DNA from 2 places in the Paenibacillus sp. FSL L8-0435 genome. Region 1 is predicted to be linked to the other one. Evidence: riboswitches for the same ligand, from Rfam matches in the RefSeq annotation. Region 1 holds a riboswitch; the other holds the start of a gene.
The links. A riboswitch is a leader RNA that binds a small molecule or an ion and turns the genes downstream of it on or off. The one in region 1 is predicted to bind cyclic di-AMP.

Region 1 (12,214 bases):
AATTTTATCCACCTGATTCAACTTTCCAACCTGCACTAACCCGCCAATAATTTTGCCTTCGCGCTCTTCTTGTTCCTGGAAACGAAACAGTGGATTCAGCATAACCTCACCGTCCTGCATGCCAATCACTTCACTAATCTCTGTCACCCGCCGGGAGCGGTCCCTTAGCCGGGATAAATGTACAAATATATCGATCGCCGAACTAATCTGCTGCCTTACAACCGCAATGGGAAGATCCGCACCACTGAGCACCATCGTTTCGAGTCTGCTAATCATATCCGAGATGGTATTCGCATGCCCTGTAGACAAGCTCCCATCGTGCCCTGTGTTCATGGCCTGTAACATATCCAACGCTTCCGCGCCCCTTACTTCGCCAATGACAATCCGGTTCGGACGCATCCGTAAGGAAGATTTGATCAGATCCCGAATAGATATCTGTCCCTTGCCTTCGGTGTTTGCATTCCGCGTTTCCAGTGATACCAGATTCGGTACCGTAACTATCTGTAGCTCCGCCGAATCCTCAATAGTAATAATCCGTTCATCGGCAGGGATAAACTGGGATAATGCGTTCAAAAAGGTCGTTTTTCCCGATCCGGTCCCGCCTCCAATGAAGATGTTGTATTTGCTACGTACCAACTGCTGCAATAATTCTGCTGCTTCTTCATGCAGGGCTCCCTTTTCAATCAGATCAGACATCTTCATCGGTTCACTGGGGAATTTACGAATCGTCATTGTGGGGCCTTTCAAGGCAATAGGAGGCAACACGATATTAACCCGTGAACCATCCTTTAAACGGGCATCTACGATTGGAGAAGACTCATTCACAATCCGGTTTACCCCAGACACAATCATCTGGATGATATCCTCGAGTCGTTCCCTCGACTCAAATTCAAGGGTGATCTGGCTGACTTCACCTTCCTGCTCCACAAAAATCTCCTTGTGACTATTGATCATAATTTCCGTAATATCGGGATGATCCACAAGTGGCTGCAAAATATCCAATCCACGAAAGGAATCAAACAATCGCTGTACCAGCGTGTGACGCTCTCCTGAGGTCAGATCATCCAGCTTCGGGTCAGTGAGAACTTTGCGTTCTATCCCCTGCCACAGTTCATCATCTCCTGCGGAAGAGGTTAAATCGAGGCCAGCCCTGACTTCCCTGCGCATCATCTGAAACTGTTCTTCACGATCCAGTATTCGATTGGATGAATCCATCATAGTGCCCACCGATCCTGCTTCTGAATTCGTCCCGCCTGCTTCAATTCTTCTTCGCCATCCTGTACCAGCATGGCACATAATCTCTTCACTTCACGTTGGAAGATCGGAGAACTAAGCATGACTTCCTCCTGACTAAGTTGCTTCCAGGAAGGGATATAGGGCAATACTGCATCCAGATGCAGATCAGGGCGTGGGAGTCCATTGACGACATTGTCCCGATATTTGTTAACCACAAAGCGTGAACGCTCAAGCATACTTTCGTACAAATCTGGCTTCGTACGCTCAGCATGCTGTAACCATTGTCCCCATCGATGCATGGCAGATATATCATCCTCAACGAGCCAGACAAATGCATCTGCTGCATCCAGCACCCCTTCACTGCGCCCATCCCAACCGGAATCCCCATCCAGAATTAACACGTCATATTGTCCACATTCCGTTAAATAACGAAGCAGATTCGACGTATCCTCACGAGTCATTTGCAACAGTTCTTTCCGATTCGATAATGGCCAGAACACATCGGATTTCAGGGCTTCATGCCGGACCACATATCCATCTACGCCCTTCGATTGCACCTGTAACTGCTTACCGGATTCCTTTCTGCCCACCTTCAGATCGTATAACAGACGGGACAATCCCGTCTCCGCATCCGGGTGACGCTGCCCACTTCTAGTGAGTCCCTTTTCCAGAAACGGGAGCGTACTGTCCAGCGTCTCCAGATTCAGATAGAGAACAGCATATCCTGCAAGTCCCAATTGCTTGGCCATATGCAGGGCTACTGCCGTTTTGCCACTTCCACCCGAAGCGGATACTACACCGATAGAGAGAGTCTCTTGCCCCGGATGGTGAACCTTCTTACGGCGTGGCTGCCGGCAAGCATGCATCACAGCATCCAGCAAAGTAGGCAAGGGTTGGTATTTCATCAGCCGCTTGGCCTCATCCACCTCTTCCATCCCTTCACTAAGCATTAGCCAAGGTACACCTGATACTTCTCCCCCGTTATTCAGCCAGTCATTCAGAAACTCCGGTTCCGCAATAACCAGATCCGGTAATTCTCTACCTTCTTGCTCTTTCATGTGATCCTTGAACGAATCCCCTTGGGAGAATGCTGTGAAACGCACATGAAGACCAGATGAATTTCCCTGTACATAATCAAGCCAAGCGCTAATGTAATCCCTATCCTTTGAAACCAGAACAACCTTCAGTACAATCAATTTTCCCTTCCCTCCCTGTCAAAAAGCACAAAGAAGCACCGTCCAATAACCGCATGAATATGCGATATTTGGACGGTGCTTCCGTCACGTGCTATGAATGTATGGATAATATAGCATACAATTTCTGGGGGAGCAAGGGATTTATTCTAACCCTTTTTCCCTTAAGAGTTGTACGGTGAATCGAACTCAATAATGTTACGGTCCGGATCAAGTACAAAAATCTGTGCGAATCCAGCCACACTGTCAGGTCTCGCTTCATACTCAATTCCCTGCTGTTCCAGCCAGGCTATAGTCCCTGAATAACTGGTGACCCAGATCGCAAAGTGGCCGTCTGTAGTATCAATACCAGCCTCACGTAACGTGTGGCCCTCCGGGTGCTGAAGCAGATGAAGCTGCTGGCTGCCGATAGCGTACCATGTACCCGTGGAGCGGAAGGCTGGACGTTCAATCTCCTGCATGCCTAGTAACCCAGAATAGAATTTCTTCGCGATTTCCAGATCACGTACAGCCAGACTAACATGGTGGATGTGTGCATATTCAATCATCTTTTATCTCCCCTCTCTACTTCAATATGACTATACTATAACACCTTGAACCCTGACCATAATCTCCGCTAAACAGAAAAACACCCCTGATTTTAATCCGGTAAACCTCTCGGCTCACACAGATCTATCTCAGAGGTGCCTGTAAACGGCATGCACGGATGCTCGCTTACCGCATTAAATCATCTTCAGCACATTTGGCATAACCAAATTATTTAGCGCTATCCAATGCTTCTTGTGGAATCTTAATCTCTTCCACTTGATCCTGGTTAGAAAATGTACTGTTCATCTTCATGTCCATCGTCATTTTCTGTCCATTCTGTTCCATCTCCATGACCATGGTTACGTCCGTACTTGCAGGCAGATAGGTTTCTTTGTTGATCATGTATTTCATCATCATGCTGGTGATATTCATCTGATCAAGCATGGCTTGCATCTGGGCATCCGATCCGTTCTGCTCCATCACGGCTTTCGCCAGTTCCTTCACATTATCACCGGATACGTCCGCATTAATCACATAATTGTCGCCTTCTTCGGTCACTTCAGTATCTTCTTCAATCTTTTTGAATTGCTCCAATTCACCTTCCGGATTCATGCTTGCCTTCATCTGCTCAATCAGTTCCTTGGTTTGAGCTTCAGGAATCGCAACCCATTGATCCCCAACTTGAGAGTAGATTTTATCCGAAGTGATATACTGCTTCACGTTCTGAGCTTCCTGTCCCGACATTTCCATTTTCATCTCTTGATAGATCATCATTGGATCTTTGATAATATCCATCTTGAGCGATGTTTTAACCTGTTGATCCTGGGACTGTTCCCCAGCATCCAGTTTCAGATTCTGATCAATGTTTGCTTCAGTTGTGAAGCTTTTCATTTCTTTCGTTGCTGCATTGGTTTTGGTAATCAATTCGTCCAGAGTAGGAACCTTTGTTTCCTGCTCCGCAGGTGTATTGCCCTCGTTAGATGTTTCGTTGTTAGTCGCTGGCGGCGTTGCCGTATTATCTGTATCGTTACCGCATGCTGCCAAGCTCACTGCTAATAATGCCCCGATAAATAATGTAGTCCACTTCTTCAAGTTGTTTTCCTCCCAAAATAGATATGATCTGTAGTCATTACCCAATTATTTCCGTTATTAATCACACTCACAAAAATCGATCTTTGATCTCCGGTGTAGGCAACATACACGCTTCATCCTTGCCAAACCAGCGATAACGGTTGCGAGCAACCCAGTTATAGACTGCATTACGAATAAATCTCGGCACAATAATGAACACATATAACAACGGATAAGGAAACTTCAGACCTTTGGCCAATCGCAGTGCGGCGGTTGAACGTGTATAGTATTTTCCATTTTCAATCAGAACAAAGGTGTCCATGCTGTCTGTCGACAGATTGCCCTTCGCCAGCAGTCCCTTGGCTACATCCGATTGGAGCGATGCAAAATGATATTTCCCTTCCGGGTCACGCTTGATAATCCATTTGGTTAAGCCCTGGCAGAAGTGACAGACGCCATCCACCAGTACGATCGGATGTCCCTGATGCACATCTGTTTGATTTGCTGTCATATTGGCTGCCTCCTATTGTTGCGGTTAGAGTAACTTACCCAATCTGGACCTTCTTGTTCACTAATTCTAAATTTATTTCTGGATGTTGTTCAAAAAGACTGAAAACCGTTCTTTTTGAACACACATTAATGAGAAATATAAAGAAAAAGAGCGCAGGCATTGTGCCCACGCTCGTATCTGTCCGACAATTACTCCGTAACTGCCTTTTCCATCCATTGGTCATCGATCATCTGTTGATGCAGGTCACTTGCCCACTGGTCCATACATTTGCAAATAAAATCTTTGCGACATACTGGACAAGGCGTTTTCTGCAGACGGCTGATATTGGTCATCTTCCATTCCGGGGAACGGGTGTAGAATACACGGCATTTGGTACCGTCTACCAAATTCATTTTGAATTCATACAATCCGTCTTCCTTGTTACCATAAGCTAATTCTAAATCTGCAATACGCGGTCTATAAGACATGGATATCACCTGTTTAATTCAAATTTGGTTCATGCAATGACACTACTCAGTACTAAGTTATATTAAAGAAAATTCAGATCAATGTCAACTCGCGCATGTCTACCCGCCAAACAGAATATCCAGAATAGTCCCTACCTGCCCCTGTTTTTTCCCTTTCAAGACATCCGGATCAAATACTTCAACATACCCGCAGGAAGCACAAGCCACGAACAAGTAGTGATTATGCTGTATATCGAACATCTTGCTCAGGCCTGCTCCTGACATGGAAACTTCCTTAATGTTACAATCCGTGCCTCTGCATTTCGTACACACAAATCGCCGCTCAATCATCTCTTCAATACTCATCTTTGTTCCCCCTTTATGGAATGTGTAGCATGAAGTGGGAGTGCAATTATGTAAAATAGTACGCGATCTGGCATCTAATCTCCTGCATCATGTCCTAATATGATAATCAACACAAAACCCTGCCGATTGCCAGCAGGGCCTTGTAGTCGAACATCAGGTATCTGGGATACCCTGCTCTATATGTTCCCTTTACTTGCCGGGAGTCAAATCTTAGACAACGTTTAAAACAACATCAATGTTGCCGCGTGTTGCTTTGGAATATGGACAGAAATCATGCGCCTTGCGGGCCAGTTCCTCTGCTTGGCTGTGATCTACACCAGGCATGCTAACGTCCAGACGAACAGACAGCTGGAAACCATCATCCGCAGGGTCTTTACCAATGGATACGTTACTTGTAACGACCACATCCTCCAATTTCACACCTGCTTTGCGTGCTACATTGGCGAGGGCACTTTCATAACATGCTCCATATCCAGCGGCAAAAAGCTGCTCAGGGTTAGTACCTTCACCACCGGAGCCACCAAGCTCTTTTGGCATTTTCAGATCATGCTTGAGAACGCCATCCGAAGAAGTCACGGAACCTGTACGTCCACCTTTAACTGTCGCTACTGCTGTATATAAAGCTTCCATTAAGAATCTCTCCCTTATCCATATAGTTTTTATTGCCTTCCTTTCAATTTAAACTTCTGGCTCATTTTGAAACGCAATTTTGTATCTTTATCAGCTTTTACAACTTTATTATTTTCATGCATTTCAATGCCATGGCTGTATTTTCCCCACGGTTGGGTAATATACGAAGGGACATCTACAAGCTGGAACCGAAATTTTGTGCTGATACATAAAAGTTGCACTAGACAAAAACAATTGAAGGAGTACAATGTAACAATAAACATAAAAATTTAGATATATTATGAGCGGGTTGTCCCGCATATATTTCCAAATCAATAATTCAAAGTCAGGTGATTATCGTATGAGTAAAAAAAATCCGTTCAACGCTCCTTCAAGAGAATCATTGTCTACTGCGGGCATGGCCCCTTCCCTTGGAGAAGCACATAGTTCCATGAAAGTTCCGCAGAATGTTGCATGGTGGAAGAAATTCCTCGCCTTTGTAGGCCCAGGATACCTTGTTGCCGTAGGTTACATGGACCCCGGGAACTGGGCAACAGATATCGCAGGCGGCTCACAGTTCGGGTATACCTTGTTATCCGTTATCCTGTTATCGAACCTGATGGCCGTTGTCCTTCAGTCGCTGGCTGGCAAGCTCGGCATCGTCACTGGACGGGATCTGGCTCAAGCCTGTCGTGAACGATTCAGCATGCCTGTTGTCATGATGTTATGGATACTGTGTGAGCTTGCCATTGCAGCCACCGATCTGGCTGAAGTCATTGGTTCTGCCATCGCGTTAAAGCTGTTATTTAACGTCCCCATGTTATACGGCGTTATCATCACCGCAGTTGATGTACTCCTGATTCTTGTACTGCAAAACAAAGGCTTCCGCGCTCTGGAAACTCTCGTCATTGTGCTGATGGCAACCATCGCCCTCTGCTTCGGGATTGATCTGTTTCTGGCGAAACCGGATATGGGCGGTGTTCTCCATGGTTTTGTACCCAATGTTGAGATTCTGCAAAACCCGGCTATGCTCTATATTGCCATTGGTATTATCGGAGCAACCGTGATGCCGCATAATCTGTACCTGCATTCTTCCATTGTCCAGACCCGTCAGATCGAACAGACCCCACAGGGCAAAAAAGAAGCCATTCGGTACTCGACCATGGATTCTACAATCGCGTTGACACTGGCCCTGTTCATCAATGCAGCCATCCTGATTGTATCTGCTGCTGTATTCCACAGCGCTGGTATGACGCAGGTTGCCGAGATCGCAGATGCTTATCATCTGCTGACACCTCTATTGGGTACTACGGTTGCAAGTATTCTGTTCGGTGTGGCGCTGTTAGCATCAGGTCAGAACTCTACCCTTACAGGTACACTTGCTGGGCAGATCGTTATGGAAGGTTTCCTGAACATTCGAATTCCGGCTTGGCTGCGCAGACTGGTCACACGTCTGATCGCCATCATCCCGGCGGTAATTGTGACAGCCATTGCAGGAGAACATGGCACAGAAGAACTGCTCATTTTGAGCCAGGTCGTGCTGTCGCTTCAATTGCCCTTTGCTGTAATTCCCCTGGTGATGTTCACAAGTGATAAAAAAAGCATGGGTGCATTCGCCAACAAATTGTGGCTCAAAATCATCTCATGGGTCATTGCCGCGATTATCGTTGTGCTGAATGTATATCTGATCATTCAGACGATTCGGTTATTCTAATCTCGTTCTCATCGACAAAATACTAAAAAGGCTGATCAACTCCGGTATGCTATACCCAAGTTGATCAGCCTTTATTGTTGCAATACAGCAAGGTGTTTTCTTTTATAGTAAAACTCAAACTCCAGTAAACAATCATCTAATCCTGATTTGGTATCAGTAACGGCAGGAGTTGATCCAATGAATCAACAGTCCAATCCGCACGTTGGTCATCAGATAGTTCTGGCTGGAATCTTCCGTAACCCTGCATAATTCGAATCGTACGCATGCCCAGCTTCAGAGCAGGTATAATGTCGTTATCGATCCGATCGCCGATCATGACGGCTTCCTCCGGTTCACAACCGGCCTGTTTCAAGGCCACAGCGTATAACTCAGGGTCTGGCTTGGACACTCCTTCTTCAGCCGAACATGCCAGAACATCAACATACTTCCGCAAGCCGTAGCTCTCCAGTCTCTCTTCCGTTCCAGGACTCTGATTGGCAATAATGCCAATGCGATAATGCCGTGACAACTGCTGAAGGACGTAATCCGCTGATGGAAAAGGACGTTCAAGATCTTTTTGAAATTTCAGCTTGTCCTGAATCTGCTTCTGGTGTCCGTCGTCTTCAACGAATGTGCGAATCGCCACTCTCATCGGCCATTGCTCATATCTCTGGTAACAGTTCGCGAACAGTTCGCGTACCGCCTCAATCTTCACCGGATACCCCAATGCACAGGCTTCGCGGACGAACTGTCCGATAATATCATCAACCGGCTCCCATTCATCCACCAGTGTATCTCCAACATCAAAAAACAACCATTTCAATCCACCTACATCCGGCACGCCAATTCCTCCTTGTAAGCATAAAAAAGAAGACTCACCATCCTGCATGAGTCTCCTCAAACTTCCGTTTATCGATACATTCAATTATAACAGGCACCTTACACCTGAGCAATCACAAGCGATGGCATTAACCATTGAGGAGAAAGCCAACTTCCCCATTGAGCGAATATACGATCCGGTCTGCGCCCATGCCCCGATAGATGCCCTTAGGATGACTCTGCTCCGTAATAACGCACAGGGATTTCGATGTCCATGAACGGCAGATCTGTAAATAACGACAGGTCAGATTCAGGCTGTTCTCGAAAATAAACACGTTGCCTACGCTGCCCTGCGGCAAAAACCATTTTTGAGCTGCAGCCGTGTTCATGCGAATGACATGTTCTACTCCGATTCTACGGAGTCTGCGCTCTTCCCCTGCACTGTTGGTTAGAACGGCAAACGGCATTTTTTTGTACATCAGCAATTTAATAAATTTGCGTCCTGCTTCATTTGGAGCAGTCACTAAGATCATCTCAGTATCCATCATTCGTTCCTCCCTTGGCGTGAAAAGACAACAAAAAAGAAGCGTGGGGGACCAAGGCCTCCCGAACGCTTCTTAAATAATCCATGGCGAAAACACCATGAACCAGCGTACGGCTTGTTGCCTCTCCCTTTAACGCTTACGAGGTTAGCTGACGGATTCGGGCGCGAGAGTCGCCCTATTTCCGGCTGTCACCGGAAAATTCACCCCATGAATGCCACTGTCCTGGACAGCGCATTCTGTTGGTTCCCCCGTTTCCCATTCATCAATGAATGGAAACTCAGCGATTAAAACATCGTTCGTATATCTTAAGGTAAGATCGAGCGATATTATCGTTTGTTTCGTTTTTCAGGTACAATTTAGTTTAAATTGAAATTACGTTATGAATCATACACCCGCGCCATGTCGGTGTAAAGTCCGCCCAGATCACCAAATCGGCAGATTTTTGCCAATTCCCATCCATAATAACGCTTACAACAAAGTTATACTCCATCTATCTCTTCAAGGCTATCTAATTCTCACTCTGGCGTAAATCACTTCCCAATTCATTCACGTATTCTGCACAACTTGCCTGTTTTGATTCTTTTAACACCACATTAGTTTTGCAATATTTAATTGCAACCAATATAATAGAAGATATAAGAGTAAATAAATGGAGGCGATTTAGATGACAGTCTACGATTACAAAGTGAATACACTTCGCGGTCAAGAAGTTGAAATGTCCGACTACCGTGACAAAGTGTTACTGATTGTGAATACGGCAAGCTCATGCGGCCTTACCCCTCAATTCAAAGGTCTGCAAGAACTGCAAGACAAGTTTCAAGATGCTCCATTTGAAGTTCTTGGTTTCCCAAGCAACCAGTTTGCACAGGAAAAAGGATCTTCCGACGATATTGCCGAGTTCTGTCAGATGAATTATGGCGTGAGTTTCCCCATGTTTGAGAAAATTGATGTGAACGGCTCAAGCGCTCACCCTCTTTTCCAACACCTTAGCACAGAAGCTCCTGGCCTGCTTGGCTCCAAAGCAATCAAATGGAATTTCACCAAATTCCTTGTGGATCAGAACGGACAGGTAATCAAACGTTATGCTCCCAAAACAACACCGGACAAGATTGAAGAAGATATCAAGAACTTGCTGCAAAAATAATACATTGGCCACCCGTAGCCGGAAGGTAGAGCACCATTGCCCCGGTAATGGATGGCCTTTTTTTTCTCAACTCTGATGTCAAACTGTTCAAAAAGACAAAAAAAAGAAGCCTTCCATTAATGGAAAGCTTCTTTTTAATCGTTCATATGATGCGGTCGAGAGGACTCGAACCTCCACGGGCATACGCCCACTACCCCCTCAAGATAGCGTGTCTGCCATTCCACCACGACCGCATGTCGTAAATAATCGGCAACAGAATTGATTATACCGGGTCCAGAACCAAAAGTAAAGTATTTTTTAATACTACTTTTTCAGCTAGGCAATTTCATCAAAAATCGCATAATCTCGTCATCTTTACCCATGAACTGCATATCATTAGATTTGATCCCCTCTTTTCCGGCTTGAGCTGATCTTATTGATTCATTTATATATAGTCCTTCCTTATATATAGTCCACCCTGCACTTCACCATATAAATAACACAACAAGTTATATAAAATAACACAATATTAAATCCCAGATTTAATTCATTAATTTTCACGGATACTATTGACAAAAAGCGGACATTTATGGGATGATAACTATCATATAATTCGGATTTTTAAACACAAAGCAAACAAAAAGGAATATAAATGTCACTTTAAGTGACATTTAACGAACACAGGAGGCGAATGATTGTGAACCGTGGGAATAAGCTGCTCGATTATGTCAAACTGCTTGATTCCTCTATTCAGGTTGGAGGGTTCACCCATTCCTTCGGCATGGATATCCATATCAGGGAGGGTACCATTCGTAATGCTGAAGATCTCGAATCATTCATGCGTTGTCAGTTGCATCCCAGCATTGTTCGTCTTGAAGGTATGGCCATTAAAGGCATCTATACCGCAGCAGATCACAAGGATACATGGCGGATAGCTCTGATCGACAAGCTCGTCCATGTTCAGCGAACCCCTGGAGATCTCAGAGAACAAGCTGCCGCGATGGGTAAACGATTGATCAGACTCGCACGCGCTCTGCACCCCTGGATTGAATTCAGCCAGCTCGAACAGATCTTTGCCAAATACGATTCGGTTGGCTGCCTCTCCACTGTTCACGCCTGGATTAACCACCACCTCGATATCCCGGTCGAGGAGGCGGTCCTTGGTTACCTGCATTCAGCCATGAATGCTTGTATAACCGAAGCCTCCAAAGTCATTCCCCTGAACAATGATACAACCAAGGATCTGATGGTCCGCCTGGCCACAGATCTGGAGAATGAATGGAAGACCGTCAGCGCCTCGGCTGCGGATGGACTGGCACAGCCAACCTCGATGTCCATGAAATCGTTTTTCCCCAGTTTCCATATGCTTGGAGCTGGACTTCATGCCTACAGAGCCTAATCCTCTTCCTCCTCATACCCGCTCCCCTTCATTCAGACAAACTAAAAACACGCGGCAACCTCCTTGCCGACGTGTTTTTTGTCATTTTATTTGTTTTATTTACGTATTTACGCCATTTATCATCACAAAATACACTTTTTTCCGTCTTTTTTAATTGTTAGATGACGAATTTACGTATATAATGAAACATACAGCTCGCATTTCTATACATTCTACATGAAGAAAGGGCGGCTGAATACTACATTCTAACCAGGGGTGAACCCTTTTGAACAAGAAAAAACCAGTTACTCCGTTCGGATGGGCCATCAAACGACGGCTAACCGAACTTCAAGTGGACCAGAAGACTTTTTGCGAACAGCATGGCATCCCACCCTATCGTTTATCCAATCTTATTCACGGCACACGCAAAGCAACCCGATTCAGGCACCTGGTCGCTGATATTTTGGATATTCCAGATGAACTGAGATAAGATTTCTGCCAAAGGAGGGTCTCATCCATGAGACATGTTACATCCGATCTGGAGAGGCTGTCGTTCCAGTCCATACGTCACCAGCTCATCATCGTTGATGACAATTGGATTATCCAAAGTTGTAACCGTGCCTGGCAACAGGGACTCGGTCAATGCTCACCAAACCCGGATATACACAGTAGTCATAGACATTACCTGCATCTGAC
Region 2 (12,214 bases), 1.5 Mb from region 1:
CCATGTTGCCAACGATCCGCTCACGCTCCCAATTGGTGCCGTTCAGTGCACTGAATCCGGAAGATATGCTGCAATCTCTGATCGAGGAAGGGCACCCTGCCAATCTGGCCCGCTCTGCCGTCCATTTAGCGTCAGGATTGGAAGCATGTAGAGAAATTCTCCAGCAGAATTGGTTTGCAGAAATTAGAAACGTAATGTTACAATTAGGGAAGGAGTCCCTGGGTAGAGGAAGCACATCATTGATCTCTGCACAGCAGAAGCTTTTTAAAACCGGACTCTCTGAACATCTGGACATGTTGCTTAGTTTGTTCCATCTATGGTTTAGGGACATGCTGTATGTTCAGTACGATAGGCATGAACATATCGTTTTTATAGATCAGTTAGACATGTTATCTCAGTTGGCACATACCCGCAGCACAGAGCAGTGGGTCTCCTATATGGATATGGCCGCAGGATGCAGAAAAAAATTGCGTTTCAACGTCAATGGCCAGCTTTGTCTGGAGCAATTTTTGATCGGTTTGGCATAAGACTGGGAGAGGGCAGAGTTAGCTCCAATCATATGCAAACGGTTATAACTTCGGCCGGTTCCCTAAGAAGACAGGGCTTCAGACGAAGTGGGGTTGGCTTACAAGGGGGTTAATTTTTTGTACAGTGTAGTGGGTGTCCGTTTCAAAAAAGCGGGCAAAATTTATTACTTCGATCCCCTGGACCTTCCCATTGAGAAAGAAAACTGCGTTATCGTGGAGACAGCGCGGGGGGTTGAGTACGGTAAGGTTGTCGTAGGTAAGAAGGAAGTGGGCGAGTCCGATGTGGTGTTGCCGCTGAAGAAAGTCATCCGCGTTGCGGGCGAGACAGATGCTCGTGTGGTTGATGAGAACAAGCGTGCAGCCAAAGAAGCATTCGGTACTTGTTTAAATAAAATCAAAGACCATGGCCTCAAAATGAAGCTGGTCGATGTGGAATTTACGTTTGATCGCAATAAAATTATATTTTATTTTACAGCTGAAGGAAGAGTTGATTTCCGGGAGCTGGTCAAGGATCTGGCAAGCATATTCCGGACACGAATCGAGCTGAGACAGATTGGTGTACGTGATGAAGCGAAGATGCTTGGCGGAATCGGACCTTGCGGCCGTGTGTTGTGTTGTTCTTCCTGGCTGGGAGACTTTGAGCCGGTATCAATCAAGATGGCTAAAGATCAGAGCCTGTCACTGAATCCGACGAAAATTTCAGGGTTGTGCGGAAGACTCATGTGCTGTCTGAAATTTGAGCATGATAACTATGAAAGTGTGAGAGAAGAACTGCCAGCTGTAGGCAAATTGGTCGTCACCTCATTGGGTGAAGGAAAAGTTGTCGGAATTAATGCCGGTAGCCGCACAGTCCATGTTCAACTGTTCGACATCAGTAAAGTCAAAGAACTTCCGCTGGATGACGTCGTTATCAAGTAAACCATAAAGGTTGCTTCGGGGTGGAAACTTGGAAAAGAAAAATCTGTTTACGCACATTCATGAAATGGAAACCCAACTGGGTCAGTTGCACGGTGATTTAGGAGAGTTAAAAATGATTGTGAAGGAGCTGCTTGAGGATAATCAGCGGCTTACCATCGAGAATGAGCAGTTACGCAAACTGCTCAAACGTGAGGCTCCGGCAGATCTGCCAATCTCCTCAGCACTCGCTCCTGTAGCGAGGCCAGCAGGTCCGGCTACAGGCGAGGATGTTGTGGGTGAAGGGTATGATAATCTGGCTCGGTTGTATCACGAAGGCTTCCATATCTGCAACGTCTATTATGGACATTTGCGGACGGAAGGCGATTGTCTGTTCTGCCTGTCTTTTTTGAATAAATGAAGTGACCGTAGGGATCCCCTACGGTTTTTTTTCAAGGTTATAAACCTAAACTAAACGAACATGAGATACAGAGTACCGGAGGATGAGCGTAACATATGAAAGCAAATGAAGTTGTGTTACATGAGTCAGAGCGGATTGATGATCTGCTCTCTCATGATCTGAGAATCATTCAAAGTGATGAAGTGTTTAGTTTTTCGATGGATGCCGTATTATTAGCCCGATTTGCTTCCGTACCTAAACGGGGGCGTGTACTTGATTTGTGTACGGGTAACGGGGTGGTTCCCATTTTGCTTACAACGCGTACGCAGGCCAATCTGGAAGGGGTCGAGATTCAGCCACGTTTGGCTGATATGGCGCGTCGAAGTGTGCAATTGAATGAACTGGACGAGTCGATTATGATTCGTGAAGGTGATTTGCGAGAATTGGTGAAAGAAACAGGACATGCTGTATACGATGCAATAACGGTTAATCCTCCATACATGCCTTTGAATGGCAGTGATCTTAAAATGAACACACATCAGGCCATGGCACGTCATGAGATCGGATGTACGCTGGAAGAAGTAATTCAGGCTTGCAGTCGACTTGTTCGTAATGGCGGAAAAGTATCGATGGTTCATCGTCCACAACGCCTTGCAGAGATTATCTCGCTCATGCGCGAATATAAGCTGGAACCCAAACGGATTCGGATGGTGCATCCCCGTGCTCATTTGGAAGCCAACATGGTATTAATTGAAGGAATGAAAGATGGTAAACCCGAAGTTAGGATGCTTCCTCCACTCATTGTCTACAATGAAGAGGGGACATACTGCGAAGAGATTATGGATATTTACTATGGTCAGCAACATGCTGAGCGTACTACGAAAGGAGGGCTTTAGATGACTTTGCATATTCAAAAAAGCTATGCGGAGCAGCCTGAAGGATCAGGCAAGCTATATCTGGTTGGAACACCCATTGGTAATCTGGAGGACATGACCTTCCGGGCGATCAAGACATTGCAGAGTTGCGACATCATTGCAGCAGAAGATACACGCCAGACCCGAAAGCTGCTTACGCATTTTGAAATTACACCTTCGATGCTGTTTAGTTATCATGAGCATAATAAGGGGGCGAGTGGACCTGAACTGATACGCTATATAATAGAAGGAAAAAATTTGGCACTCGTCAGTGATGCCGGTTTGCCAGCCATTTCGGACCCTGGTTCTGACCTTGTACAGCTTGCACTGGAGGCCGGAATAACGGTCATTCCCATCCCTGGACCCAACGCTGCGTTGTCTGCTCTGATCGTGTCCGGATTACCGACGGAGCGTTTTACATTCGGCGGTTTTTTGCCGCGGGAGAAAAAGGACATGCGAAAAGTGCTGGAGGCTTTTGACGAATCCAACGGGACTTTGTTATTCTATGAATCGCCTCACCGTATTCGGAAAACATTAGTCCACCTCGAAGAGATTCTGGGTGATCGTTCGATTGTCCTGGCTCGTGAACTAACCAAGCGTCATGAGGAATTCGCAAGGGGCACCGTGAAGGAATGTATAGACTGGCTTGAAGAACATCCGCCTCTTGGCGAGTACTGTTTGCTGGTAGAAGGCATTAAGGAAGAGGAGCGTAAGGCTGAGCGCGAAGCATGGTGGCAGCTCATGTCACTCGCGGATCATGTCAGCCATTATGAGGATGAAGGACATAACCGCAAAGATGCAATGAAAAAAACGGCTACTGATCGCGGTCTGACGAAGCGTGATGTATATAATGCATTAATTGAGCAGTAATCTAACCAAATATCTTCTGTTGTGGGGAACATAACCTGAAAAGAAGCTTATAACCAACCTTAGTGGAATATTAAAAAGAGCAGAGTGACTCAAAAAAATTTCATCGTTTCTTCCGGTTCTCGTGTGACAGAATTATTTTGGATAATGGAACCCATAACAAGGCAAAAAAATACCTTCCTCGGTGGGGTTCACACCGGGAAGGTCATTAAGGAATATTAAAAAGGTTAGAAATAACAATTTAGATAAGTCCAGTATACCTGTATTTTTTATTTTGCTACAGGTGCAGGGATTTCGGAAATACATTCGTTACAAACAATTTTACCTTTGAAGTAAGTAACGTTCTCTGCATTACCACAGAAGATACAAGCAGGCTCGTATTTTTTCAACATGATGCGCTCGCCGTCAACGTAGATTTCCAGAGCATCTTTTTCACCAATACCGAGCGTACGGCGCAATTCAATTGGAATAACTACCCGTCCCAGTTCGTCCACTTTTCTTACAATACCTGTTGATTTCATCATTATAATCAGTGCTCCTCTCAGCTAACTATCATTGTCATTATTCGACATTATTTTATGTTTTATGATACTCATCATACCAACGATTCCCAAATCAGTCAACCTTAAAATTAGCTTAAAATTAAGGCTGTTTTTCACAAGGTTACGGGTGGTAAGGGATTGGAAGCTGTTTTTCGCATTTAAACCTCAATGTCAGCTTTGTCGATTTGGAAAACGACAAAACTACTTCATTCGACAAAGTTCGTCATGTCGTGTCGAATCCTAGGTGAATCGTAGAGCTCAAAGCGTTAATATAAAAGAAATTAAAGGAGTGAGTCGACATGGAACAACGTTTAACGGAAGAGAAAGTATTCAAAGATCCGGTACATAATTATATCCACGTGCAAGATCCGGTTATATGGCAGTTAATTAACACCCCGGAATTTCAGCGTTTACGCCGGATTCGTCAGCTGGGTACTTCTTACCTTACCTTTCACGGAGCAGAGCATAGTCGGTTCTCACATTCACTAGGTGTTTATGAGATCACACGCAAGATCATCTCTCAATTTGAAAGAAGTCATTATTCGGATTGGCCGAAGGAAGAAAAGATTGTAGCTCTGTGTGCAGCTCTGCTTCATGATCTCGGGCATGGGCCATTCTCTCACTCCATCGAGGAAGCTTTTGACATGAATCACGAAGATTGGACTTGTCGCATCATTACAGGTGATACCGAAGTAGGGGCGATCTTAAGACGGTATGCTCCTGATTTTCCTGAGAAAGTAGCATCTGTCATTCAAAAAACGTATGAAAAGCCGATTGTTGTGAACTTGGTGACCAGTCCGCTTGATGCAGACCGAATGGATTATTTGCTCAGGGATGCCTATTTTACAGGTGTAAATTACGGCACGATTGACCTTGATCGTATCCTACGGATGCTGCGTCCTTATCATGGGCGGATTGTAGTCAAGGAGTCAGGCATGCATGCTGTGGAGGATTACCTAATGTCTCGGTATCAGATGTATTGGCAGATTTACTTCCATCCGGTAACTCGTAGTTCTGAAATTATATTGCGGCAAATATTCAAGCGAGCGAAAACACTCATACAACATGGTTTTCAATTCCGCTTCATGATTGATCCACTCCCTCAACTATTTGAAGGGGAATTATCCGTAGATGAATATTTGCAGTTGGATGAAGCATTAATTCAGACGGCATTTACGCAGTGGCGCAAGGAGGACGATACTGTTCTGAGTGAGTTATGCGAACGTTTTATGGATCGCAAGTTATATAAGTATGTAGAGCTTGAACAGGTCGACTTGACAATGATGGAAGAGATTCGGGAAGCTTTTGTACAGGCTGGCCTCGATCCCGAATATGATCTTGAAATTGATTTTCCTTCGGATAATCCGTATGATGTGTTTCGTCCGGATGAATCCACAGATAAGCAGATTCTTCTTCTGGATCGACAGGACAATTTACGTGAGTTGTCAGAAGTATCTGACATTGTCCGTTCCATCAGTGGGCTTCACCGAGGGAAACATCATTTGTATTACCCGCAAAACAAGGTGGATGCGATTATTCACGAATTACCGTCACATATACGCCCCTATTTCTTGTAATCGTGTGGGTATAATCCGATGAAGAATTTTGATATCAAAACACTTTCTAAAAGAGCTATTTTTCATGATACAGTAATCTGCTTTAATGGGGAGTATATGTAGATCGACATAATTTTGTAAATGCAAGCAGGCAAAATGAGCGCAATTAGCAATATATAGATCAGAATATCCGTATCTCTTCTATATATTGTAGTTGTGAAGAAACAAACGTGATGATGTAATACACAGATTACCCAAAATGTTTTATGTACGAGTCATTAAATTATTGGAATTTACAAATTAAATTTACAAAAGAAGATAGTCGTTATTTCGACATGAAGGGAGATACAGACATGATGCTGTTCGACACACATACACATCTGGATGCACCACAATTCGACGAGGACCGCGAGGACATGATTCAGCGTGCTGTGGATGCAGGAGTTGGTCGCATGATCAACATTGGCTTTAACCGGGAGACGATTCCAACCACAATGAAACTCGCTGAAACATATGATTTTATATATGCAGCTGTAGGGTGGCATCCCGTAGATGCGATCACAATGCAGGAGGGCGATTTGGAGTGGATTGCATCTTTATGCAAGCATGAAAAAGTGGTTGCGATTGGTGAGATTGGATTGGATTATCACTGGGACACTTCACCAAAGGAAATACAGCATCGCGTATTACGACAACAAATTGCTTTGGCGCGTGAAGTGAAGATGCCGATTGTCATCCATAATCGGGATGCACATGAGGATATCATAAGAATTTTGCGTGAAGAGAAAGCGGGTGAGGTTGGTGGTGTGATGCACTCGTTCTCGGGCAGCTGGGAAACAGCAAAAAGTTGTCTCGATATGGGCTTCCATCTCTCCTTCGGAGGACCAATCACATTCAAAAATGCAAAGCAGCCCAAAGAGGTGCTGGAGAAGGTTCCTATGGACCGGTTTTTCATTGAAACAGATGCTCCATATTTGACACCTCACCCTTATCGTGGGAAGCGAAATGAGACAGCGCATGTACGTCTGGTTGCAGAGGCAGCTGCGGAAATTAAAGGCATTTCGGTGGAGGAAATTGCTGCAATAACAACCAAAAATGCCATGGAACGATTTGGAATTCGTTAAAAAAACGAGTAAATGAGGTGAAAAAGGCAGGTAAGCGGAGTTAATTTGCCCTTTGATCCAAATAAATCAAGAATATTACAATATTTTAACCAAATATTCAGAAAAACGTACTTGATCAACGCTTTACAACATGCATCAAAACAGGATATCATCTTTTCAGTGAATTGTTGTGCGGAAAATTGGACAGATGTTCGGGGGATGAACAAAGGGACACTTTCCGATGAAACAACATTACTTTCATGAATCAGTCTCGCTGAGTCTCCGTTAACGGAGAGCGGGGGAACCAATAGGGCTTAAACATCGGTGTATTTGGCCGATGCGCAACGTTCGCTGACCCAAAAGCAGCGAAGGGAACTGCGAAGCCGTATTTGATTTCTTCTTTGGGTCTCGGGGTGAATTCAAGGGCGTCCGCCATGAGCGGGTGACCCAAGATAGGGCGGCTCTCTTTCGCCCGAACCCGACAGCTAACCTCGCAAGCGGAAAAAGAGAGGTAACCTCGTGCATGAATTTCCGATATTCAAAATCATTCGGAAGCCACGAAAGAGTTCCTCTTACACTCTTTCTTTGGCTTTTTTGTTTTTGAATAAAAGAAATATTGTCATCATACGGTAGGTATTCAGGAGGATGACATCATGTTGCGAAGATTGATTCATGGTGCAGAACCGGATTATGTTGGTCCAATCTGTGTTCTGTAGAAAATTTGGTATAGTCACGTCAAAGACATCATGCATTACTTTAGACGGCGAGGCTATGAAGGAGGACGGAGAAGTGGGCACATTCCAACCAGAAGAGACCCATGAGTCACGATCATCCAGTAAGTCTTTCGCGTTGCGGTGGAAGCATGAGAACATGCGTCAAATGGCATTGATCGCGATTTTCTCAATTGCGCTTACAATCATGATCTTGTTAGTCGTTTACGGTCAGGCCGGGAAACAAATTTCGCTGGTTATTGATGGCAAAGCTCAGGTGGTAGAGACTCGTACAGGAATGCTTCAGGAAATGCTGGAGGAGCAGTCGATCACAGTCAGCCCTCACGATAAGGTATCCATGTCCATGAATGGGGCGATTACAGATGGAGACCGAATCGTTATTGAGCGGGCCGTTCCAGTTAACATTACGGCAGACGGAGACACCAAGACTCTGTATACAACCGATTCATCGGTGGAAGATGCAATTCAAAAATCAGGTATTCAAGTTGAAAGTAATGATAAAGTGTATCCGGCGCTCGGAACTGCGATCAAAGCGGAGATGAAGATCCGTGTAGTGCGCGTAACAAAGCGTACAGTGGAAGTAGAGCAACCGATCGCTTACAAAGTTATTAAAACGGCTGACCCTAGCTTGTACAAAGGGGATAACCGTGTCGTTGTAAACGGCAAAGAAGGCACACTTGTACAGCATATCGAAAAGGTATTTCAGGATGGAGAATTGGTCTCCAAAAAAATGGTCGGCAAATCTGTCGCGAATAATCGTGTAGATAAAGTGATCGCTGTCGGCACCAAAGCAAAACCGGTCGTGAAAGAACCTGAGATTCAGACTGTATCGGCTCAAACTTCAACAACCAAAAAGGCTACAACAACGAACTCGAAGAAAACATCTGCCTCGGGCAGCAAAGTGATTACTGTATCCGGGACTTCTTTTAAATACTCCAAAGTACTTAAAAATGTATCCATGACTGCCTACTCTTCCGAAGAGCCTGGCATTGGTACTAAAACAGCTTCCGGTACTCGTGTAACGGAAGGTCGCACCATTGCGGTTGATCCCAAAGTCATTCCAATTGGCTGGTGGGTATATATCGAAGGTCTGGGATTCCGTCGTGCGGAAGATACAGGCGGTGCCATTAAAGGCAACAAAATTGATGTATATTATGACAGTGTGAAGCATGCCCTGAATTTTGGACGTAAGAAAGGCAAGACGGTCTACGTGATCGGTCCGGTGAAGCCGGAAGCGAACTAAAATCGTTTTACTTTGAAATGGGAATGCTATAAAATAGTTGCATGAATGATTCATGCGGAATATGCGGCGGAGGAGTCTGAATTCAGTCTCCCCCGCCGTTTGGCAGAGAAGAGGATATTCCTCTTCTTTTTGCGTTAGAAAGGAAGAAATGGAACATGATAAAAGAAGTCATTGTGGTGGAAGGCCGTGACGATACGGTAGCTATCCGTCGGGCCGTTGAAGCCGATACAATAGAAACAGGTGGATCAGCAATCAACCAACGCATTCTGAAGCGGATTGCGCTTGCTCAGGAGAGACGGGGAGTCATTGTACTGACAGATCCGGATCATGCTGGCGAACGCATTCGTAAAATTATTGCGAATAAGGTGCCTGGCTGCAAACATGCCTTCATTCCGGAAGCCGATGCAACGCGTAAAGGGGACATTGGGGTGGAGAATGCCTCACCTGAAGCGATCCGTCATGCTCTGGCGCGCGTACATACTTCATACGAAGGTGCTCCGAGCCTGATCGATTGGGAGGACCTGATCGCGGCAGGACTTATCGTGCATCCGCAGGCTGCTGCACGTCGCATGGAGATGGGCAATCTGCTGGGCATCGGTTATTGTAACGGTAAGCAGTTCCACAAACGTCTCAGTGTATTTCAGATTACACGGGAAGAGTTCTCTACAGCATTAGCGCAAATTGAACGTGAAGGAATGTGAGCATATGAAGGATATGGAAGAGACGATAGAAATTGCAACGCCCAAGCGAACCAAAGAGATTATTCAAAGACACGGATTCTCATTCAAGAAAAGTCTGGGTCAGAACTTTCTGATCGATCAAAATATACTGAACAAAATTGTTAATGCAGCCGATTTGGACGAGTCCAAGGGCGCGTTAGAGATCGGGCCGGGTATTGGAGCCCTTACGGAGCGACTGGCTCGGGTAGCAGGTCCTGTCACAGCCGTAGAGATTGATCAGCGCTTGATCCCAATCCTGGGAGAAGTGATGCAGCCTTATTCGAATGTACGTGTTCATCATGGGGATGTGTTGAAGCTTGATCTGGCTGAGTTGTTTAATACGGATTTTGCATCCGTGGACAAAGTCAGTGTCGTGGCTAACCTGCCTTATTATGTAACGACTCCAATTATGATGAAACTGTTGGAAGAGAAGCTGCCGGTAGACAGTATTGTTGTCATGATCCAAAAAGAAGTGGCTGAACGCATGGCTGCTGCACCAGGATCAAAAGACTACGGCAGTCTGAGCATCGCAGTTCAGTACTACAGTATGCCGGAGCTTGTGTGTATTGTGCCGCCTACAGTCTTCATTCCGCAACCTAATGTGGAATCAGCTGTCATTAAGCTGAAAGTGCGTGAGAAACCACCAGTGGAGATTCCGGATGAAGCACACTACTTCGAAGTGGTACAGGCTTCTTTTGCCCAACGGAGAAAAACAATCTCAAACAACTTGAAGGCACGTTTCTTCACAAAGGAGAACCGGGAACAGGCAGACATTCTGCTGGAGCAGGCAGGTATTCAACCGTCCCGACGTGGAGAGACGTTGAGTCTGCAAGAGTATGCCACACTCAGCACCGTAATGTGGGAAGCAGGAGTACGTGCAGCACTGTAAAATTTGAATGAACCAAACCGGGTCTCTGCCCATACGATGGGGTAGAGGTGATTACGTTGATGAATATCGGAGACTTGGTCGTTCGGAAGTCATACGGCGGCGATGTGACTTTTCGGGTGGAAGGCCTCCAGTTGGATGCTGCGGTCATTAAAGGGACTGAGTTCCGGCTGATTGCCGATTCCCCGGTGGACGATTTGATACAGGTTCCTTACGAACCACAAAGCGCCAAGACTAGACAGGCGCATATTAAAGCACATCAGACCCTGTCCCGTCTGCAGCAGAATCGTATGGAACAGGCTGAGCGGAATCGGGAAGGTCTGGTACAGGATTGGTCTGCTCAGCAGGAACCGGCTTATTTTGAGATGCCTGGAAAGGTGCTTCATCTGGATGGAGATCCGAACTATTTGAAAAAAAGTATGGATCTCTATGAGCAACTTCGTGTGCCCGCAGAGGGACAATATGTCCATGAATCGGCAATGGCAGATACCCTATACCGTTTATTACCCAAAGTACGTCCGGATATCGTGGTCATTACGGGTCATGATGGGGTCCTAAAGACACGTCAGCCCTATGACTTATATAGTCTTGGTAGCTACAAGAATTCGCAAAATTTTGTGTCGGCCATTCAGGTGGCCAGACAATATGAACGCCATCTGGATGCACTGACTATTGTGGCAGGGGCCTGTCAGTCCCATTTTGAGGCACTGCTGCGCGCTGGAGCGAACTTTGCCAGTTCTCCAGGCAGAATTCTCATTCATGCACTTGATCCGGTCTATGTGGCTGCCAAGGCCTCCTTTACCTCTGTGCGGGATACGGTCAACATGAGTGATGTTCTGCACAATACCATCAGTGGCAGCCAGGGTGTGGGTGGTGTCGAGACACGGGGGAGTTACCGGGTAGGTCTGCCTGGGCTGAATGATTTATCTACGCTAAAAGTGAACCCCTCGGCAGTCTGATGTAGGCCATTTAAAGTCCCAATTTGGGGCTTTTTTTGTTTGCAAAAAAATTCATTGACAACAACTTTTTGATGCTGATATAATAATTAGCTTTGATTTGACAATGACTGTAAAAACCGGTATAATGGACAAGAAAAGAGGTGGTCGTCGACAATGGCTAAAAACACGCTGTTGGATATCAAACGCAATCTCGATGCACATATTGGTCAGAAAATTATGTTGCGGGCTAATGGTGGCCGCCGTAAGACCATTGAGCGTACGGGTGTATTGGAAGAAACGTACCCTTCTGTTTTTATTGTTAAGCTTGATGAGGAGCAAGAAACCTTCAAGCGAGTTTCTTATAGTTATGCGGATATACTTACGGAGTCGGTGGAAGTCATGGTTTATGACCCGGGCAGCCAGACGCATAGCTCCTATATGGAGACGTAAGTATCGATTTACAGGCGATTCGCCCCACAAGGCGGATCGCTTTTTTGTTTTTTAAACATCAATTCGCCCTCTAACGTAACCCATACATACTCAGGAATGAGCAAGGAACGGTCGCGGCATACTATATGGACAGGTAAAGAGTCAGTTTCTGAAGCAATGCAGGGAAACTGAATTTGGCCTGATGGCAAGATGTCCAAAACGTGAACGAACTCATCACATTATGAAGGATACTTTGGAGGAGGATGGTTTCATGAGTCGCAGAAGAAGAAGTGTCATGTCAGAGGATCTGAAGAATGAACTTGCGAAAGACCTGGGCTTCTACGATACGGTCCAACAGGAAGGCTGGGGTGGAATCAAAGCCAAGGATGCAGGAAACATGGTGAAAAGAGCCATTCAACTCGCTGAGCAGGCTGCCCGCAAATCTTAATCTGGTTCAAGCTGACA

Region 2: it holds a riboswitch for cyclic di-AMP, as region 1 does, so the genes downstream of both, NST33_RS00150 (ubiquitin-like domain-containing protein) here and NST33_RS06920 (hypothetical protein) in region 1, are expected to answer to the same signal.

Annotation. Positions count from the first base shown of each region.
Region 1 covers NZ_CP150185.1:1,544,113-1,556,326, reverse strand. Annotated here, with positions in the region: gene NST33_RS06970 (ATPase, T2SS/T4P/T4SS family) at 1-1,218, opposite strand, end outside; gene NST33_RS06965 (ParA family protein) at 1,215-2,432, opposite strand; gene NST33_RS06960 (VOC family protein) at 2,594-2,977, opposite strand; gene NST33_RS06955 (DUF6612 family protein) at 3,186-4,049, opposite strand; gene NST33_RS06950 (thiol-disulfide oxidoreductase DCC family protein) at 4,117-4,539, opposite strand; gene NST33_RS06945 (hypothetical protein) at 4,728-5,006, opposite strand; gene NST33_RS06940 (zinc ribbon domain-containing protein) at 5,106-5,351, opposite strand; gene NST33_RS06935 (organic hydroperoxide resistance protein) at 5,562-5,981, opposite strand; gene NST33_RS06930 (Nramp family divalent metal transporter) at 6,379-7,674, shown strand; gene NST33_RS06925 (HAD family hydrolase) at 7,811-8,494, opposite strand; gene NST33_RS06920 (hypothetical protein) at 8,622-9,020, opposite strand; cyclic di-AMP (ydaO/yuaA leader) riboswitch at 9,136-9,310, opposite strand; gene NST33_RS06915 (glutathione peroxidase) at 9,682-10,161, shown strand; tRNA gene NST33_RS06910 (tRNA-Leu) at 10,312-10,394, opposite strand; gene NST33_RS06905 (urease accessory UreF family protein) at 10,838-11,539, shown strand; gene NST33_RS06900 (hypothetical protein) at 11,805-12,008, shown strand; gene NST33_RS06895 (hypothetical protein) at 12,036-12,214, shown strand, end outside.
Region 2 covers NZ_CP150185.1:25,485-37,698, forward strand. Annotated here, with positions in the region: gene holB (DNA polymerase III subunit delta') at 1-527, shown strand, start outside; gene NST33_RS00115 (stage 0 sporulation family protein) at 645-1,445, shown strand; gene yabA (DNA replication initiation control protein YabA) at 1,474-1,842, shown strand; gene NST33_RS00125 (tRNA1(Val) (adenine(37)-N6)-methyltransferase) at 1,938-2,717, shown strand; gene rsmI (16S rRNA (cytidine(1402)-2'-O)-methyltransferase) at 2,718-3,605, shown strand; gene NST33_RS00135 (AbrB/MazE/SpoVT family DNA-binding domain-containing protein) at 3,872-4,126, opposite strand; gene NST33_RS00140 (HD domain-containing protein) at 4,444-5,721, shown strand; gene NST33_RS00145 (TatD family hydrolase) at 6,054-6,824, shown strand; cyclic di-AMP (ydaO/yuaA leader) riboswitch at 7,066-7,319, shown strand; gene NST33_RS00150 (ubiquitin-like domain-containing protein) at 7,593-8,777, shown strand; gene rnmV (ribonuclease M5) at 8,933-9,478, shown strand; gene rsmA (16S rRNA (adenine(1518)-N(6)/adenine(1519)-N(6))-dimethyltransferase RsmA) at 9,483-10,385, shown strand; gene yabG (sporulation peptidase YabG) at 10,445-11,341, shown strand; gene NST33_RS00170 (Veg family protein) at 11,495-11,770, shown strand; gene NST33_RS00175 (small, acid-soluble spore protein, alpha/beta type) at 12,021-12,197, shown strand.